2 regions of the Alitiscatomonas sp. genome follow, and region 2 is predicted to be linked to the other one. Evidence: predicted binding sites of a transcription regulator. Region 2 holds the regulator's gene; the other holds the start of a gene.
What was found. The regulator Rex, encoded in region 2, represses fermentation and respiration genes when NADH is low (regulators of the CRP and FNR family bind a similar motif). The targets are predictions, from matches to a motif close to ATTGTTAANTANTTAACAAT.
Positions count from the first base shown of each region.

Region 1: the regulator Rex is predicted to act here: its motif matches at 1,440-1,459, upstream of gap (type I glyceraldehyde-3-phosphate dehydrogenase).

Region 1 covers NZ_JAXXBR010000092.1:27,666-31,085, reverse strand. The annotation lists gene WIH05_RS09740 (GntG family PLP-dependent aldolase) at 1-224, shown strand, start outside; gene WIH05_RS09735 (MBL fold metallo-hydrolase) at 692-1,381, shown strand; gene gap (type I glyceraldehyde-3-phosphate dehydrogenase) at 1,612-2,631, shown strand; gene WIH05_RS09725 (CAP domain-containing protein) at 2,854-3,420, opposite strand, start outside.
Region 2 covers NZ_JAXXBR010000098.1:1,897-5,316, forward strand. The annotation lists gene WIH05_RS10425 (hypothetical protein) at 1-616, shown strand, start outside; gene WIH05_RS10430 (redox-sensing transcriptional repressor Rex) at 1,017-1,685, shown strand; gene acpS (holo-ACP synthase) at 1,682-2,044, shown strand; gene WIH05_RS10440 (NAD(P)H-hydrate dehydratase) at 2,049-3,420, shown strand, end outside.

The DNA of each region.
Region 1 (3,420 bases), on a different contig from region 2:
TGCACCCACAAGAAACAATAGAGACAAATATTGTTATGCTGAAAGTTATGGGAATGGATGCCGGTGAGTATTGCCAGCGGCTGAAGGAAAGTGGTGTATTTGCAGGTGAGGTAACAGATAACCGCATCCGTCTGGTGTTTTACAGAGGGATAACGGACAAGGATGTGGAGGACACAGTATCCATCATCCGTGCGTTAGATGAAAGCCTGTGTGAAATAAAATAATTAACATGGATCCATCATCCGGGGCCTGGATTTTTCCCATTAGCAGAGAAAAATCCAGGCTCTTTCTTATGCTGCTCCAGGGGGAAGCGCTTTGAAGGGAATGGCGGCTATATAAGCCCCTCTGGATCATACGGCCCAGTCCCGCTTTTCCAGCTCCGCTTATGGCAGGATATACCGCTTTTCCTGGTATCTCTGCCCGTTACAGTTATTATACACAGCAATGGACCATAGGCCGATCCTTATGAAAAACCGCCCGGGGGATTTCAGTCGGTCTATTGAGTTTATATATCATGTCTGATAAAATCATCCCATCAGACAGAGGATCACCGGAGGGGTTATGAAAGATTTATACCAGATCGCATATGATACGGTCAGACCAGTAAAATTGAAAAAACGGAGGGGCCGGCCATTGACCACGACAGGGAAATGACATTGAAGGAATTATTGCCGGAAAGGTGGGACAGGAAATGGGATTAAACAGATTAACGGATCGGATCTATTATCTGGAGCATGAACCGGAGACAGACAGGCCGATGTTAGCTTATATCAGGGGAGATAAATGGTCTCTGGCCATTGATGCGGGATATTCGTCTTCTCATGTGGCAGATTTTTACAGGGCTATCGAAGCAGAGCATTTAAAAAAACCAGATTTTACTGTGATCACCCATTGGCATTACGACCATACCTTCGGGATGCATGCGGTCAGCGGGGTCAGCATTGCCCATGAAAAGACCAATGAGTTTCTGAAAAAACAGCAGGAAGAGGCGGAGGACTCCGGTTATATCGAAGCGCTGAAAAGAGAGGACATCCATTTCAAAAGAGAATATGCAGATCTGGACAGGCTGGATATTGTATTGTCAGACCTGGAATTTTCGGACAGAATGACCGTGGATCTGGGAGGCATGACCGCCCGGATCTTTCATACAGAAGCGCCCCATTCAGAAGACACGGTCTGTATTTATATACCAGAAGAAAAGGTATTATTTTTAGGTGATTCCACCAGCGAAGACTTTTTTAACGATGGATATATGGATCGGGACAAGCTGGCTTCATTGATCCGGACCATCCGTTCCATGGACTGTAAATACTGCATACTCAGCCATTGTGAACCGCTGGGGAAGGAGGACCTGCTGTGCTACCTGGAAAGCATCCTGTGATAGCGGCGGATCACAGCTGGAGCTTTTTCCTCCTGGGCCGGAAATAAAAGGACGTTTTATTGTAAAAAAAATGCCAATCCCGTTAAATGTTTAATTACCTCCGAATCACTGGCTTTTTCTGAACACTTATGTTACACTGGCCTTGGGTTACAGCAATTCACGGTTATTTACTGCAAAAGTCATTGCCATCCAATGAAAAAGGTATGTTTTTTATAGGAGGTACATTTGCAATGGCAATTCAAATTGGCATCAACGGATTTGGACGTATAGGAAGAGTCGCATTCCGCATCGCCATCGACAAACCGGAAGAGTTTCATTTATGCGGGATCAATGTCCGCAACGCAAATTTAGAGTATATGGTATATATGATCCGATATGATTCCATATTCGGCCGCTTTCAGGGAACCCTGGATACGTATGAAAACGGGATCGTCGTAAACGGACAGAAGATCCCGGTATACTCTGAGAGCGACGCCTCGCTGATCCCATGGGGAGAGTGCGGAGCCGAGTACATCATCGACGCCACCGGCGCTTTCTGCACCACAGAAAAGGCCATGGCGCACATCCGGGCAGGCGCAAAGAAAGTGATCGTAACGGCGCCGGCCAAGGACGATGTGACTCCCACCTTTGTTATGGGCATCAACCATGAAACATACAGACCGGATATGATGGTGGTCTCCAATGCATCCTGTACCACAAACTGTCTTGCCCCCATCTGTAAAGTGCTTGAAGATCATTACGGTATTGAATATGGACTCATGTCCACGATTCATTCTGCAACAGCAAAGCAGAAGGTGGTGGACTGCAGATCCTTAAAGGACTGGAGAACGGGCCGCTCGGTGTTTGGAAACCTTATCCCATCCACCACAGGAGCAGCAAAGGCGATCTCTCTGGTGATCCCTTCTTTAAAGGATAAGATGAACGGGATTTCCTACCGTGTTCCGACTTCCGACGTTTCCATCGTGGACTTGAACGTGGCGTTAAAATCGCCGACATCCTATGAGGATATCTGCCGGAAGATGAAGGAAGCCAGTGAAAATGAGCTTTCCGGGATCCTGGACTATATCGAAGACGAGGTGGTATCTTCGGACTTTATCGGCGATTCCCACGCCTCCTGCTTCGATGCAAGGGAAGGCATTCAGGTAAACTCCCACTTTTTTAAGCTGATCGCATTCTATGACAATGAATGGGGTTACACCAGCCAGATTTTCCGCCTGATCAGATATATGAACCGCGTGGACCTGGCATGATCCTGCCGAAGATCAGCTGATACAAAAGGCAATGACCGGAAAATGCAGAAATAGCAGCCGTACCCAGACCATATCTCTGTAAGGGACATATACATTCGTCATTACGATTATGAACCATACGATTAAAAAAGAAGCCGAGATGCTGCGGCTTCTTTTTTATGGAATACTCCTGGTACAGGTTCATGATGCCGGGCGTTCCATATGACCCGGACGGTCCTCCGGTCAGTTTAGGAAAAGCTGGACCCAGTGATCCACGCCGCGGCTGTCCTTCACATGGCCGATGCCGATCCGCGAGTATCCGGGATTTAAGATATTGGCCCTGTGGCCGGCGCTGTTCATCCAGACGTCCATGACCTGCTCTGCCGATCTCTGGCCATAAGCGATGTTTTCCCCGGAGGCGCGGAAGGAAGCCCCGGCTTCCGAGAGGGCGGTGGAGAAGTCTCTTCCATCGGGCCGGGTATGGGAAAAGGAGATCTGGATCTCCCGGGCGCGGACTCCTGCGGCTTTTGAGGCCTCCGGATCCAGGGAAAGGGAACCAAGACCGGCCCGGGCTCTTTGGGCGTTTACCAGAGCGAGTACCTGGGCTGCGGGGGTCTCTGCTTCCGGCTCCTGGACGCCGCCGTCAGTTTCGGGTGAACCATTGTTTTCCGGGGCGTCCGGCAGTTCCGGAGACTGGGGAGCGTCTGGCTGTTCCGGGATCAGAGGAGTATCCGGCCATTCCGGTGCCTGGGGTATGGACGGCTTTTCCGTACATATGGGGAAACGGATCAGGCCCGAAAGTCCTGGAAG
Region 2 (3,420 bases):
TGTGGAATCACGGTTTCTTACGCTTCTGGGGTATATTTTCTGGCAGTTTAACGCCATGGCTCTTGGATACAGCACCAGTACCATCCGCCTGGAGGCATCCAGAGGGACATTGGAGCTGTATATTCAAAGCAAGTACTCGATCATACTTCTGATGGGGATCCGTCTGATGATATCATTGATGATCAGTGCAGTCACCATGTCCGGCATTCTGGTATTCTCAATCGCTGTACATATTTTAAACTTTTCAAATTTAGTTTTCTTTTTAAAAGCATTGGTACTGATCGTTCCCAGCATAATCGGGATGTACGGGATCGGCCTTATGATCGGTGCGGTCGGTCTGGGAGAGAAAAATACAGGGCAGATGGTTATGATCATTCAGGGGACGATGCTGTTTTTGATCAACATGATACAGACAGAGAAATTCAGTATTCTTCATTTATTACCGTTTGCTCCAGGAATCGTAATCGTTCAGATACTTTATTCGGGGCAGCCCATATCAGCGCTCATTTCCCTTGGATATGTGGGGCTGAATTTCCTGTGGCTGGCGGCAGGCGTCTCTTTTTTTAATGTCATGCTGGAGAGGGAGAGGAAATACGGATCGTTTGATCATTATTAGAATAGGCGGGCAGATTCGTCTGGCGTAAGAACATAGTTGGGATCATTGTCATGTATTTCAAACTTCTGAGGACAGCATTCAGGAGTTGGAGCCTGTAATATACAGGTCAACATCAAAGTCTGATTCTTTTTAACCGCTTCATAATCATTTTCAATATCGTGGATTTAAACCGCAAAACGTTTTGCCGTCCTCCGAGATATGGCCCAAGGCTTCACACAGGCGTGTGTACCCGCTGGGATGGATAAAGGGGACCATAAGGCAAGAATTTCCTCCCGATCCACTTGACAAGGATTTGACAAAATGTATAGATATGCTATAATGTTAGCATCGGCGTACCGGGGCGTGCTGCCCCTGTATGCAGGTGCTATTTGATCGTTACACAGGAAGGTGAAGACACAACATGACAGAAGAGAGACAGATTTCAAAGGCAGTAATTTCCAGGCTGCCCCGGTATTACCGCTATCTGGGCGAGCTGATGGAGGAGGGGATCGAAAGGATCTCGTCCAATGAGCTGAGTGCCAGGATGAAGGTCACCGCCTCCCAGATCCGCCAGGATCTCAATAATTTCGGCGGCTTCGGGCAGCAGGGATATGGATATAATGTAAAGTATCTTTATACGGAGATCGCCAGGATCCTGGGCATCGACCGGCAGCATAACCTGATCATCATCGGAGCCGGAAACCTGGGCCAGGCCATTGCCAATTATACCAACTTTGAAAAACGCGGCTTCATGATCAAGGGAATGTTCGACATCAACCCGCGGCTCATCGGCCTGGTGGTGCGCGGGGTGGAGATCCGCAGCATTGACAATCTGGAGCAGTTCATTGTGGACAACGAGGTGCAGATCGCGGCCCTTACGATCCCCAAGTCCAAAGCGCCGGAGATCGCAGACCGTCTGGTCCGGGCAGGGATCAAGGCCATCTGGAATTTTGCCCATACGGACCTCAACGTGCCCGACGATGTGGTGGTGGAAAACGTTCATCTTTCAGAGAGTCTGATGCGTCTTTCCTACCGGGTATGCAGTATGCAGGACGAGCGGGAGCGGAAGGAACGGGAAAAAACAGTATGATCCTTGGAACGGGCTGTGATTTAGTGGAAATTGAGCGGATGAAAAAAGCCTGTGAAAAAGAGGCTTTTTTATCGCGTGTGTATACAGAAAGGGAGCGCCGGCAGGCAGGGGGGAAAGCCTCTGTCCTTGCCGGCGATTTTGCTGTGAAGGAGGCTGTGGCCAAGGTCTTCGGGACGGGCTTCCGGGACTTTATGCCAGGGGACATCGAGGTCCTCCGGGATGAGCTTGGAAAGCCCTATGTGAACCTGTATGGCAGAGCCAGAAAGACAGCAGAAGAAAAGGGGATCCTCCGGCTGGAGGTATCCATTTCCAATACAAGGGAGTACGCCATGGCCTTTGCCGTGGGGGAAGGAGAGTGACGGAATGAAGGATCTGCTGAATGCCGCAGAGATGAAGGCGGTGGATCAAAGAAGCATCGAGGAATACGGGATCCCATCCCTGATACTGATGGAGCGGGCGGCCCTGGAGGTGGTAAAACGGGCCGGAGAGCTTCTGGAGCCGGGGCTTTCGGGGAATGAGGCCCTGGAGCATGGTCCAGGAAGGGAGCGGCTTTTAAAGGAAAGGAAGAGGAAGACGGTCTGGGCAGTCTGTGGGCTGGGAAACAACGGGGCCGACGGCGTGGCGGCGGCCAGGATGCTGACGCTCCAGGGCTTTTCCTCTGTCATCCTCCTTCCGTCCCTGGAGGGAAAACGGAGCCGGGAGCTGGAGGTCCAGCTTTCGGTGGCGGAAAAGCTGGGGATCCCCATCCTCACCCTGGGCGATCCGCTTCCGGAGGCCTGCGATCTGATCCTTGACGCAGTGTTTGGCATCGGGCTTTCAAGGCCGGTGGAGGGCGTTTATAAGGAGCTCATCGGCCTTATGGAGGAAAAACGGCAGCGGGAGCTGGTCCCGGTGGCGGCGGTGGATATGCCGTCGGGCATCAGCTCGGACACAGGGGCTGTCATGGGCTGTGCCGTAAAGGCGGATGTGACTGTGACCTTTGGCATGAGGAAGGTGGGCCAGGCCCTGTTTCCGGGCCGGGAATACTGCGGACGGCTTTTTTTGGAGGACGTGGGCTTCGTGCCCGAGGATCTGGAGCAGGCCGGAGAGCACGTCCATGCCCACGGACCGGAGGATCTTATGGAGATCCCCAGGCGGCGGGCGGATTCCCACAAGGGGACCTATGGAAAGATCCTGGTGATCGCCGGGGCAAAAAACATGGCGGGAGCCGCGTATTTTTCTGCCCTGGCGGCGTACCGTACCGGGGCTGGGCTGGTGAAGATCATGACGGTGGAGGAAAACCGCAGTGTGATCCAGGAGCGGCTGCCGGAGGCGGTGCTGTCCTCCTTTGATCCCCAGTGGGCCAGCGAGGAGCCGGGGGAGTTTAAGGAGTATATCCGTTCCCAGACGGGCTGGGCTGACGCCATCGTCCTGGGCCCGGGACTGGGACAGGAGGAGTATGCCAGGACACTGGTGGAGGCAGTCTTAAGCGACGCCTATGTGCCCATCGTCATGGACGCCGACGCGGTGAACCTGGCGGCCAGATATCCGTATCTGAAGGGATATTTCACGGAAAATATCATTCTGACGCCCCATGTGCTGGAATTTTCCCGGCTGACGGAAAAGCCGGTGGAGGAGATCAAGGAGGATCCCCTGGCAGCGGCCAGGGAGTTTTCTGACCAGTACGGCGTCACCTGCGTTTTAAAGGATGCGGCCACGGTGACGGCCAGAAAGGACGGAAAGCTGTTTATAAACT